DNA from 4 places in the Microbacterium sp. W1-4-2 genome. Region 2 is predicted to be linked to each of the others. Evidence: predicted binding sites of a transcription regulator. Region 2 holds the regulator's gene; each other region holds the start of a gene.
The links. Region 2 encodes LexA, which represses DNA repair genes until DNA is damaged. Its sites were predicted from a motif close to TCGAACANNTGTTCGA; they were not measured.

Region 1 (3,205 bases), on a different contig from region 2:
TCGACCTCGCCGTCGGCGTCCCACTGCTCGCGCTTCTCGTTCGTGCCGTAGCGCTTGATGAACTCCTTGACGACGTCGCGGAACGCCTCGTGGTCCTCGTCGTAGATCTCCCGTTCCATGGCCGGCAGAACCTCTCTCTTCAGCGAGTCTTCGAGCCGCAGCACGGTGCAGCGCCGCGGCATCTGGCATTCTAAGCGGCATCCAGTGTCAGCGCCTCTGGTATTCAGTACCACCGACAAGGAACGATGGATGCCGCGGCCCGGTATTGCCGGACTGCACAATCGAGTGCGCGCCGACGGATCGCCACCCTCGTCGCGCTCGGCCCGCGAACGACCGTCAGCGGTCGTAGCCGGGGGCGGCGGGAAGGCCGAAGAACTCCTCGAGCGTGTGGAAGCCGCCGCCGTGATACGCCTTGGCCAGATCGACGCCGATGTAGCGCAGGTGCCACGGCTCGGGCAGGTAGCCGGTGACCGGGGTGTGGCCCTTCTCGTACCGGACGATCCACCCGTACTGCCACGCGTGGGCGACGATCCAGCGGTCCTGCGCGGTGGCGGCCAGGTCGTCGAGCGTGCCGCACCCCAGGTTGCACGCGACGACGTCCGTTGCCAGGCCCGTCTGGTGCTCGCTGAAGCCGGGCCGGGCGCTGACCAGGTCCGCGCCGCTCACGCCGCGGGTCACCACCTGGTCGCCGTAGTTGATGTGCTGGGTGCGGTAGGACCGGTAGCCGCTGTTCATCGCGATCTCGCCGGCCCCGGCCTTCGCGGCCGCCGCGACCATGCGGCTCAGGGCTGCGGCGGCATCGGCGCGCAGTCCCGCGCCGTCGAGGCTGCGCACGCCGACGGGCACGGCGCGGGGGGTCGGCGCGTAGTCGACCGGGTTCAGCGGCCGCTGCTTGTCGACGACGATCCACAGGCGGCTCGGGTCGTCCATCGGAACGCAGGGCGCGGCACCGCTGACGACGGCCTGACGGAACGCGGCGCCGCCGCCCGCGGCGCGGATCGCCGCCGGGTCGTCGTGCGCGTTCAGCGCGGTGATGAACGCGACCTCGTCGCACAGCGCGAGCGACGCCGGAGCCGGCGCGGCCGAACGCGCCTGCGCATCGGCGGCCGGGCCGGACGCCGATGCGGAGGACGCGGCATCCGAGGTCTGCGCGGTGAGCTTCGATGCCGTGATGTCGACGGAGTCGGTGGCGTGACGATCGGTGTGCACGCCGGACGCGGGGTTCAGCGCCGCCACGGCGCCCGCGCTCGTTCCGACCACGACCAGCAGCGACGCCGCCGCCAGTGCGATGCGCGCGAGCGGGTGGGCCCTGCGGACGTGTCGCGGCACCGCCTCGTCGGTGAGCAGCGGGACCAGCGGCGGGGGCGCGGGAGTCGGCAGGGGCGGGGGCGGAGCCTTGAAGATCGGGGGATGCGGCGCCTCGGCGGCCGGACGAGCGCCGACGGCTGGGATCACCGGAAGCGGCAGTGTCGGCGCCGGATCGCGGCGCACGGCCGCAGAGACCGCTGTGGCCTCGGGATCCTTCCGCGCACGCTCGCGCGCTTCGCGCAGGGCACGCCGACTCTGGGGTGCGCGCGCGGCAGAGCGACCGGGCGGGTCGGGAACCGTCACCCGCCCCATTCTGCCCTGCCGCCGCCCCGAGCGCGAGAGCGGATCGGCAGCGCGGCCGACGCCTGAGCGCCGACTGAATTACTTTCGATTCCCCACTTGACGAATGATCGAATCTGTGTTCCCATGAGGGGATGCGATGGCAGGGACAGGAACTCGGAACTGAGGATGCCTCAGCCCTGCCGGGTCTCGAACGCATCGACGGCCTCGTCCGCTCGGTGACGACGCCCGAGTTCGCCGGCATCACGTTCCACGAGGTGATGAGCAAGAGCGCGCTGAACCATGTTCCCGGCGCCTCGGCGATGCCGTTCGACTGGACCGTCAACCCCTATCGCGGCTGCTCGCACGCATGTGCCTACTGCCTATCGCCCGAGACCTCGGTGATGACAGCGGACGGGCGCCAGCGTCCCATCGGGGATCTGCGCGTCGGCGATGAGATCATCGGCACCCGGGTGCGCGGCACTTACCGACGATTCGTGCGCACGCGAGTCGAAGCCACCTGGGCGACACGCAAGCGCGCCTATCGTGTGACTCTCGCAGATGGGACGGAGCTCGTAGCGAGCGGGGATCACCGGTTTCTCACGGATCGCGGATGGAAGCACGTCACGGGTGCAATGACCGGCAAGAGCCAGAGGCCGTATCTCACGCTGTCGAATCGCCTGCAGGGCTTCGGCATGACCGCCGGAGCCCTCGCCCAGCCGTCGATATCACGCAAGCTCGACATCGTAGGGACGGCAGTGAAGTCCGTCGCAGACCTGCGCGTCGTGCGCATCGAAGATCTCGGCACCGAAATCGACATGATCGATATCACGACGGGAACGGGTGACTTCATCGCCAACGGTGTCATCAGCCACAACTGCTTCGCCCGGGGCACCCACGAATACCTCGACCTCGACGCGGGGCACGACTTCGACTCGCAGATCGTCGTCAAGGTCAACGTCGCCGACGTGCTGCGCCGCGAGCTCGCGCGTCCGGCGTGGCAGCACGAGCCGGTCATGCTCGGCACGAACACCGACCCTTACCAGCGCGCCGAGGGCAGGTACCGGCTCATGCCCGGCATCATCGACGCCCTCGCCGACTCGGGCACGTCGTTCTCGATCCTCACGAAGGGCACGCTGCTGCGACGTGACCTGCCGCAGCTGGTGGATGCCGCGTCCCGCGTGCGCGTGTCGCTGGCGATGTCGATCGCCGTGTACGACGACGCGCTGCAGCAGTCGATCGAGCCCGGCACGCCCACGACCGCGGCGCGGCTGGCGACCGTGCGCGCGGCGACCGATGCCGGTTTCCGGGTGACGGTGTTCCTGATGCCGATCCTGCCGCACCTGACCGACTCGGCTCCGGCGCTGCACGAGGCGCTGGACCGCATCCGCGCGGCGGGCGCGGGGCGCGTGGTGTTCGGCGCACTGCATCTGCGACCGGGCGTGAAACCGTGGTTCCTGCACTGGCTCGAGCGCGAGCATCCCGAACTGCTGCCCGCCTACCGCGGCCTGTATCCGGGGGCGTCGGTCTATGCGCCGAAGGCGTACCGGTCGTGGCTGGCCGCGCGGATGCGGCCGCTGCTGCGCGCGCACCGGCTCGACGGTCGTGACGAGGACGA
Region 2 (3,205 bases):
CGCAGCTGTCGGACCAGGCGTGGGCGGCGCTGGCGGCCGCGCCGATCGAGGCGATCGCGATCGACCTCGTGCGCGGCGACGTGCCCGCTGCCGTCCCGGGCCTTTCCGACAAGGTGCTCGTGGGCGGTGTGATCGACGGCCGCAACATCTGGCGCGGCGACCTGCAGGGCGCATGGGACAGGCTTGAACGGCTGCGGGTCCTCGGCGCGAAGGCGGTCGCCGCCGGCACGACGACCTCGCTGCAGCACGTGCCGCACGACGTCGCCGATGAACCCGACCTCGACGCGCGGCTGGCATCGTGGCTCGCGTTCGCCGACCAGAAGGTGGGACAGGTCGCCGCCCTGGCCACCGGTCTGGTCCGCGGTCGCGCGGCGATCGAGGCCGAGGTGGCTGCGGCATCCACTGCCCTCGCCGACCGTCGTGAGGCGCCGGGCGTGCGCGACGGGCAGGTTCGTGAGCGCGAGGCGGCCCTCACCGCCGAGGCCTTCACCCGCGGGGACTATGCGGCGCGCGTCGCGGCGCAGGAGGCCGCACTCGGGCTGCCGGTGCTGCCCACCACCACGATCGGATCGTTCCCGCAGACCGGCGACATCCGCCGCGCTCGCGCCGAGCACGACCGTGGCAAGCTGAGCACGGCGGACTACGAGGACGTGCTGCGCTTGGAGATCACGAGCGTGATCGGCCTGCAGGAGGAGCTGGGGCTGGACGTGCTGGTGCACGGCGAGCCCGAGCGCAACGACATGGTGCAGTACTTCGCCGAGAACCTGGACGGGTTCGCGGTGACCCGCAACGGCTGGGTGCAGTCGTACGGGTCGCGCGCCACCCGGCCCTCGATCCTGTGGGGCGACGTCTCGCGGCCCGCGCCGATCACGGTGGCCTGGTCGCAGTACGCGCAGTCGCTGACCTCGAAGCCCGTCAAGGGCATGCTCACCGGGCCCGTGACGATCCTCGCGTGGTCGTTCGTGCGCGACGACCAGCCGCTGGGCCAGACGGCGAACCAGGTCGCACTGGCGCTGCGCGACGAGATCGCGGATCTCGAGGCCGCGGGCATCGCCATCATCCAGGTCGACGAGCCGGCCCTGCGCGAGCTGCTGCCGCTCAAGCAGGCCGCTCAGCCGGCGTACCTCGACTGGTCGGTGGGGTCGTTCCGCCTCGCGACGGCGGGTGCGGCCGAGGCCACACAGGTGCACACGCACCTGTGCTACTCGGAGTTCGCGGTCGTGATCGACGCGATCGCCGCCCTGGACGCCGACGTCACCTCGATCGAGGCGGCGCGCAGCCGCGGCGAGGTCATCGGCGACATCGCGTCGTCGGGCTTCGCCCACGGCATCGGGCCGGGCGTCTACGACATCCACTCGCCGCGCGTGCCATCGGTCGACGAGCTCACGCAGCTGCTCGAGCGGGCGGCCGCCGAGCTGCCGCTGCGCCAAGTATGGGTGAACCCGGACTGCGGGCTGAAGACACGCGCGTACCCCGAGACCGTGGCGTCGCTGCGCAATCTCGTCGAGGCGACACAGCGCGTGCGCGCGGCACAGGAGGCGCTCTCCCGCGCGTAGGGCGCCCAAACGCGGTGGGCCCGGCCGGAGCATTCCGGCCGGGCCCACCGCGTTGTACGAGGAGGGGGCGCTGCGGGATCAGACCGCGCGCAGCACCGCCACGACCTTGCCCAGGACGACGGCCTCGTCGCCGAGGATCGGCTCGAACGCCGAGTTGCGGGGGAGCAGCCAGGTGTGCCCGTCGCGCTGGCGGAAGGTCTTGACCGTGGCCTCGCCGTCGAGCATCGCGGCCACGATCTCGCCGTTGACCGCTGTGTTCTGTGCGCGCACGACGACCCAGTCGCCGTCGCAGATGGCAGCATCGATCATCGACTCGCCCTGCACCTTGAGCATGAACAGCTCGCCCTTGCCCACCAGCTGCCGGGGGAGCGGGAAGATCTCTTCGACCTGCTGCTCGGCGGTGATCGGCACACCCGCTGCGATGTGACCGACCAGCGGCACCAGTGCCGCGTCACCGACCGCGGGCGCCGTTTCGGCCGGGTTCTCGGCCGACGAGCCGGGCAGGTCGATGAGGATCTCCATCGCACGGGTCTTGCCCGCGTCGCGTCGCAGGTAGCCGCTCAGCTCGAGCTGGTTGAGCTGGTGGGTCACGCTCGACAGCGACTTGAGCCCGACGGCGTCGCCGATCTCGCGCATGCTCGGCGGGTAGCCGTACCGGGTGATCGACCGCTGGATCACCTCGAGGATCGCCATCTGCTTGTCGCTCAGGCTCTTGCGCCGCCGCGTCTGCCGACGGGGCCTCGGGCCGTCGGCGACCGCCGCCGCGTCCTGGCCCGCGTCGCCGTGGTTCACATCGCTCATGTCAGCTCCCGTCCTGCCGCCCGGGGCAGCGTCTTCGAATGTCGGAGGTCGGTGATGGGGTGTCCTCATCGAAACGGTATCCGGTGAGAAGACGAATCGAGGCCAGCGCGTGGGCGTGTCGCCTTCGAAGATCTCCGATCCGGGTGCCTCTTGACAGTCTAATCAATCGAAGATAACTTTGGAAGAGAGATTCGGTGGCGATGCTCCCAGCCGAGCACGGTTCCCGAACGTCTCGTCCGAACAGGAGGACCAATGTCCGGCATCGCAATGGCATCGCACGTTCCGGCCCAGACCCGTCTGCGGTTGACGATTCGCGGGCGCCGCGTGCTGGCCGCGCTCGTGGCGGTCCCGCTGGCGGTGGCCGTCGGCATGGCGGTCGTGAGCGGGGGTGCGGCTCTCGCATCGAAGGATGCCGGGGCCCCCGCCGGCAGCTTCTCCACAGTGACGGTCGAGCCGGGCGATTCGCTGTGGTCGATCGCCCAGACCGTCGCTCCGGGCGCCGATCCCCGCGACGTCGTCGACGCGATCGTGCGACTGAACGCCCTCGACGGCGTCACGCTGTCGCCGGGCGAGCAGATCGCCATCCCGGCCGAGTACGCACCGGCGCGGTGAGAGCGGCGGGTCGGGGCCTGAAACCACGCGCCTGCCGCGCTCTACGATGGGAACCGTGAGCCCGCGCCTTGAAGATCTGCCCCTTCGTGACGACCTGCGGGGGCTGATGCCGTATGGTGCGCCCCAGGCCGCGCTGCCGGTGGCGCTGAACGTCAACGAGAACACGCATCCGATCCCCAAAGAGGTCTCGGACGACATCGTCGACGCGATCGCGCTGGCGCTGCGTGATGTGAACC
Region 3 (3,205 bases), on a different contig from region 2:
GCTCGAGCTTTGCCCGCTGGTGCCCGCTGAGCGCATCCTCGACCGCCAGGCGGTGCAGGTCGAACTCCGAGGCCACGGCGCCCATCTCGGTCGCATCGGGTCGGTACAGGCCGATCCAGGCGAACCCGCCGCTGTGCTCGGCCAGCGCCTCCCACGTGGCATCCAGGCTCGCGGGGGTCGCCACCCGCTGCCCGTCGCCCGCGTAGATCGCGTTGCCGATGACCGTCACGCGCTCCAGTGTGGCATGCGGGCGCCGGTGATCCGGGTCGCGACGCCGGTCAGCCCGCGGGAGGCGCCAGCGCGGCGAGATCCAGACCGGGCAGGTCGCTCACATGCCACCGCCGGTGAGGAACACGCCGCCGTCGATGCCGAGGGTCTGCCCCGTGATCCAGCCGGCGTCGTCGCTGAGCAGGAACGCGACGGCGCCCGCGACGTCGTCGGGCACGCCCAGGCGCTTGAGCGGATACGCCTGGGCGACCGCCTCTTCCTTGCCCTCGTACAGGGCGGTGGCGAACCGGGTCTTGACGACGGCCGGGGCGACGGCGTTGACCCGGATGCCGGGCCCGAGTTCGACCGCGAGCTCTTCGGTGAGGTGGATGAGCATCGCCTTGCTCGCACCGTAGATCCCGATGCCCGGCGCGGGCTGCCGGCCCGACAGCGAGCCGATGTTCACGATCGCGCCGCCGTGGTCGGCCATCCAGGCGCGGTGCACGTGCTGGGTCCAGCCGAGCGCCGCGATCACGTTCACGTCGACGATCTTGCGGGCGACGTCGAGGTCGACGCCCATGAGGGGACCGTACGCGGGGTTGATGCCCGCGTTGTTCACCAGCAGGTCGACGCCGCCGAACGCCTCGATCGTGCGGGCGACCGCGTCCTGCTGGTGGGCCGGGTCGTCGGCGTGCCCGGGGACGCCGAGGGCGCGCCCGGGTCCGCCGAGCCGCTCGACGGCTTCGGCGAGCGCGTCGGGCTTGCGGCCGGTGATCGTGACCCGGGCCCCCTCGCGGACCAGGCGTGCGGCGATGGCCTCGCCGATCCCGCGACTGGCCGCGGTGACGATCGCCGTTCTGCCCTCGAACCTCTGACCCGTCGTGTCGCCCATCCCGCGGCTCCTTCGCCTGGTTCGCTGCGCGCGGCCTGCACGGCCCCGCCACCGGGAATCCTGCCACGTCGCGGGGCGGCGGGCACGGCTCCGGTCCCGGCCTCTCAGGCGGGGATGCCGGGATGAAGCAGGAACGCGATCGACAGGATTCCGAACCACGCGATGAAGCCCACGTAGATGAGGCGCTCGACCAGGCCGAACACCGGGCGCAGCGCGGCCACCCGGCCCGCGGCCATCGTGCCGATCGACCCGAGGACCATGACCGCGGCGCAGATGCGTGTGAGGGGCGCGAGTGCCGGGTACCCGGCATCCCGCAACGGCGCCGCCGCCCCGATCGCCGCCAGCGTGACCGTGACGAACGCGACGAGGGCGAGCACGGAGTGGATGCCGCCGGACCGGGTGCGCTGGGCGCCCGGTGCGTCCATCGGGAAGAACGGGATCAGCGCCCGGGCGACGGCGAACACCCACAGCAGCACGACGACGGCCGCGGCCTCGGCCAGTGGCGCCAGGAACAGCGCCCCGGCCGCGGCGGCGACGGCGGCCGATGCGGCGGCCGTGGTGTAGCCGGCGCGGAACCGCGTGAGCGCGTACTGGCTCACCGGCGCGGTCACCGCCGACAGCCCGGTGGGCGCCAGGTGCAGCGCGACCAGGGCCACCAGCAGCGCAGCGGTCGCAACGAGCTGGATGACGGCGAGGATGACGGCCACGAGAGGATCATCTCGCCGCGGGGCGGCACCCGGGTCACCGGGCACCCGCTCATGCCGAGCTCGCAGCAATCCGCCGCCCGCGTCGGATGCTGTGCTCAGCCCCGGCGCATGCGCGGCGTCGCACCCGTGCCCGTTCATCCACATGTTCGAAGATCACCCCTTCTATTCATCGAACATAGATGCTATCATCGAACCATGGAATCGCAGGGGCAGCCGGTCGTGGAGCACGCGGATGACGTGTTCGTGCTGAACGCGCTGTTCCAGGATGCCGAGGCCGGGCAGTACGAGACGAACCGGCGGGACGCGCGCCGGTGCGAGGCGCTCGCGGACGCGCTGCAGTTCGCCCGAGACAATCCGCACGTGTACGTGCGTACCGAACTGGACGCCGACGATCCGCTCGGCAGACGCGCAGGTCGGCGCCCGCGGCGGGATCCGGGTTCCCTGCTGGGCGGGGACGCAGAGCTCGCCGTGCGATGCGCGGTCAGCGAGGCGGCGTCGCGGCTGGGACTGACCGAACACCAGGTGCGGTCCCAGTCGGGTACCGCGCAGCGCGCCCGTGCGAGCCTGCCGCACGCATGGCACACCGCCCGAGAGGGACTGATCACCGTCGCGCATGTGGACGCGATGCTCGCCCAGCTGAACGCGTTCGCCGACGACCCCGACCTGCTGGCCGTGTTCGACGAGGTGATGACGAAAGTCGCCCTGCACGCGTCCGCGACCGCCACGAAACGCAAGAGCAGGGAGCTCGCCGACCGGCTCACCGAGACGACCCGCACGACACGGCACGCGGATGCGTTCGCGAGACGGTGCGTGTACGTGGAAGACGTTGACGACGGCATGGCGTGGCTGCACCTGCTGATGCCTGCACGCACCGCGCATGCCATCGACCACTCCTTCACCGCGACCGCCAAGGCCATGACCGACACCGAGCGCGACGGGCGCACCCGAGACCAGATCCACGCCGACCTCGCCACCGGCCGGCTCACCGGGGAGGGCAACGGCCGGCCGATCGTGAAGACCAAGGTGTTCGTCACCGTTCCCCTTGACAAGCTCACCCCCGCCGCACGAGCCACCGTCCGCACAGACGACCCGAGAGCCACCCGCAATCGGCCGCGCGGCGCTCTGACAGGGCTGGACCTGAACCAGGACTGCCTGATCCCCGGCCATGGGCCGATCGACGACGCCACAGCCCGGCAGCTCCTGCTCGATGCAGGGGCGTTCACCCGGGTCATCACCGACCCGGTCACCGGGGTCATCCTCGACATGGACCGCCGATCCCGCAAAGCTACCGGCCCGCAGCGCGCGTGGCTCGCCCTCACTCACGGCACCTGCCTCGTCGACGGCTGCGACCGACTCGCGATCGACGCCGACATCGACCACCACTGCGCCTTCCACGGTC
Region 4 (3,205 bases), on a different contig from region 2:
CCCGGGCCGCGGCATCCCCTGATATACATCTCATGAGGCGTTTCTCATCCGCGCCGGTCGCCACCTGGTTCGGTGCCGGCCGGGCACCGGGCCGCGCCGGAGGATTCTCGGATCACGACGGGGTGATGGATGACGACGGATCGCCAGACGCGGGATGGGCTCTCGGGCCTCGCCGAGCTGCTGGAGCACGGGCAGCAGCTGCCGGACCGCCGCGACGATCCCGCGGCGCGACGTGCGCGCCGCCGCGGTCTGATCATCACGACGCTCGTGCTCGTCGCGCTGATCGCCGCCGCCGGCGGCTATGTCGGCTGGGCCCTGAACGCTCCGTTGCGCACGCCGGCCGTCGTGTCGCAGGCGCCGGCGGTCTCGGTGCCGGCGGCGGCGGCCGTCGACCTGTCGTCCGAGGGCGCGTCGGCGATCAGCATTTCGGGCGCCGAGACGTACTTCAAGGCCGCGTCGAAGGCCCCCGTGCTCACGAGCGGGTCGAACGAGCCGCGGCCGATGGCGAGCATCAGCAAGGTGATCACCGCGCTCGTCATCCTCGACGCGTATCCGCTGGCGAGCGCCGCGGATCCCGGCCCGACCCTCACGTTCGGCAAGGCCGCGCACGACCTCTACGACAAGTACTACGTGATGGGCGCGACGATCGCCGCCATGCCGATCGGCACCAGGATGTCGCTGCACGACGCCCTCGCGACGATGCTCATCCCCTCGGCCAGCAACTACGCCGAAGCGGTGTCGACGTGGGCGTTCGGTTCGCAGGGCGCGTTCCTCGGCGCGGCACGCAGGTGGCTCGCCGAGCACAAGCTCAACGGCACCACGATGGTCGAGCCGACCGGCATGAGCCAGCGCAACACCAGCACGCCGCGCGACCTGCTCGCCATCGGCAGGCTCGCCGCGGCCGACCCGACCATCGCCGCGATCGCCGCGTCATCCGGTATCGCCGTGACCGGGCCCGGTCTGCTGCGCAACACGAATGATCTGCTCGGAACAGAGGGGATCACCGGCTTGAAGACCGGCAACCTCGGCGTGGGCCGCTACAACCTGCTGTACACGGCGTCACTGGATGTGGGGCTGGACAAGCCGCTGAGCATCGTCGGAGTGCTGCTGGGCGCCGACACGCACGAATCCGCGAACGCCGGGGTCGTCGACGAGCTGGCGAGCATCCGCAGCGGATTCCACGCCGTGCCGCTGGCGAAGGAGGGCCAGCGGGTCGGCACCTACACGACACCGTGGGGCGCGAGCGCGCGGATGGTCATCCGCGACAGCGCATCGATCTTCACATGGTCCGACACCCCGATCGCCGTGTCGATGACCACGACCGCGCCGAAGACGTACAAGGACGGCGAGGTGGTCGGGACGGTCACGTGGAAGGCCGGCCCCCGCACCGCGAAAGCCGACGTCGTAGTCGAGGGGAGCATCACCCCGCCGACCGCGTGGTGGCGCCTCACGCACCCGGACGAGCTCGGGCGGTAGGTGGGTCGCGCACGGCGCGAGCATCCCTCGGGCGCGAACCTGTGAATGAGGAAAGAATCACAAAAAGATAACGACAAGGGCTGGTGTCCGTTATCTTCTCGTTATATAGTCATCTCACGGTAGTTGTTTTGCTGTGGCAGCTGCCGACATGTGATTGCAGGACACTCTTGGTGCAAGGGAAAGAGCCGGTCGGGAGCCTCTCCGACCGGCTCTAACTCTGTCTGCGATCCTGCGGCGCTCAGAGCCCATCGCTCGCGAGCCCCTCCCGCGCCGTCAACCCGCTGCGCGGCATCCCGGTCCTTCGAGTCGGAGCAAGCGGAGGCGCGTTCGCCGATGCCTGCTGCGGCGAGAGGCGGCGGTCGTCGGCTTGGGCCGTCGGCTCCTCCCCAGCCCGTCGGCGGGCCGGATTATCCACAGAACATATGTCTGACCTGGGGAATGTTCGCGATGGATGTCGGAGGTCCCTGGGACCATGGACCCATGAACGCGACACCCGCAGATGTCGACCGCGACGACGGTGTCGGCTTCATCGACGGCACGGACTGCACGGTTCCCGCCTTCGTGACCCGTCAGATCGCCTGCTCCGGCGGCATCCAGCGCATGGTCGTCGCCCAAGACGGGCGCATCGTCGCGTTGGGCACCCTGAACCGGGGCTTCACCGGACAGCAACGCCGCGCGATCATGGCCCGCGACGGTGAATGCATCATTCCGGGATGCCACATTCCCGCCTCCTGGTGCGAAATCCATCACGTCATCCCGCACCCCGAAGGCGGACCGACGCACGTCGACAACGGAGTCCCGCTCTGCTGGTGGCACCACCGGACGATCGAGACCAGCGGATGGCAGATCCGCATGGTGGGCGGCGTGCCGGAAGTGCGTGCACCGTCGACAATCGACCCCAGCCGCACATGGCGGAGACATCCCGGATCGCTTCACCGCGCTCGCGACGGGATCCGTCGCGCGGTCGGCGGCAACGTGGCAAGAACGCGCGGGCGACCGCGGCGTGCCGCGAGTGGTTGACCCGGCAGTCCGTCGGTCAGACGCCCCCGCCGCCCCCGCCTCCCCCACCGCCCCCGGCAGAGCCGCCACCACCCGACCCGCCCGATGTCGACGACGAGGACGCGGCAGCCGACGAAAGCGAGCCGACGCCGGCGGCGAACGTCGCGGCGTTGAAGCCCGCCGTGCCCGCGTACCAGTACGGGGCCTCGCCGGCCGGATACATCGCCGACAAGCGGTCGGACCACTGCTTCTCCTGCCCGAACACGACCGCGTACGGCAGCAGCTTCTCGTACAGGCGGATCATCTGGCGCGGATCGTTCACGTCCACGCGCACGCGCTCGGCCCCGGCCGGCGACTGCAGCATGCGGATGCGGTCGGCCTCGGCCCATTCGATGAACACCTTCAGGCCCTCGAGGTGGTCGCGCACCTCGGCGCCGGCCGCCGTGAGCGGCTTGCGCGACGACAGGATGATCGTGGTGACCAGCGCGGCCGTCGCGATCATCATGATGACGATGGGCACGGCGGGGGTCACATACGACGCGAGTGCCACCACGCCGGCGAGGACGGCGGCGATGAAGAACACCCCCGCCGGCAGGATCGGCAGCGCCCGCACCTTTCCGGGCACCCTGCGCCGCAGACCGCGGGCGTCCAGCTGCGCCGCGCCCCACTTCAGCATCTTCTGCCCGGCCTTCGCGAAGCGCGTGCTGCTGCCGCCGAACGTGAAGACGTC

Region 1: AC3RX0_RS11445 (Rv2578c family radical SAM protein) is a predicted target of LexA. The motif match lies at 1,719-1,734, and genes of this name have one in related genera.
Region 3: AC3RX0_RS14920 (HNH endonuclease signature motif containing protein) is a predicted target of LexA. The motif match lies at 1,941-1,956, and genes of this name have one in related genera.
Region 4: AC3RX0_RS14750 (HNH endonuclease signature motif containing protein) is a predicted target of LexA. The motif match lies at 1,891-1,906, and genes of this name have one in related genera.

The regions. Positions count from the first base shown of each region.
Region 1 is NZ_JBYRJC020000002.1:777,909-781,113, reverse strand. It holds gene AC3RX0_RS11455 (acyl-CoA dehydrogenase family protein) at 1-119, opposite strand, end outside; gene AC3RX0_RS11450 (M15 family metallopeptidase) at 337-1,611, opposite strand; gene AC3RX0_RS11445 (Rv2578c family radical SAM protein) at 1,743-3,205, shown strand, end outside.
Region 2 is NZ_JBYRJC020000005.1:85,985-89,189, forward strand. It holds gene metE (5-methyltetrahydropteroyltriglutamate--homocysteine S-methyltransferase) at 1-1,556, shown strand, start outside; gene lexA (transcriptional repressor LexA) at 1,635-2,249, opposite strand; gene AC3RX0_RS16330 (LysM peptidoglycan-binding domain-containing protein) at 2,610-2,969, shown strand; gene AC3RX0_RS16335 (histidinol-phosphate transaminase) at 3,016-3,205, shown strand, end outside.
Region 3 is NZ_JBYRJC020000003.1:473,194-476,398, forward strand. It holds gene AC3RX0_RS14905 (magnesium and cobalt transport protein CorA) at 1-229, opposite strand, end outside; gene AC3RX0_RS14910 (SDR family oxidoreductase) at 329-1,099, opposite strand; gene AC3RX0_RS14915 (DUF998 domain-containing protein) at 1,204-1,806, opposite strand; gene AC3RX0_RS14920 (HNH endonuclease signature motif containing protein) at 2,002-3,205, shown strand, end outside.
Region 4 is NZ_JBYRJC020000003.1:441,237-444,441, forward strand. It holds gene AC3RX0_RS14745 (D-alanyl-D-alanine carboxypeptidase family protein) at 130-1,476, shown strand; gene AC3RX0_RS14750 (HNH endonuclease signature motif containing protein) at 1,957-2,496, shown strand; gene AC3RX0_RS14755 (DUF2207 domain-containing protein) at 2,513-3,205, opposite strand, start outside.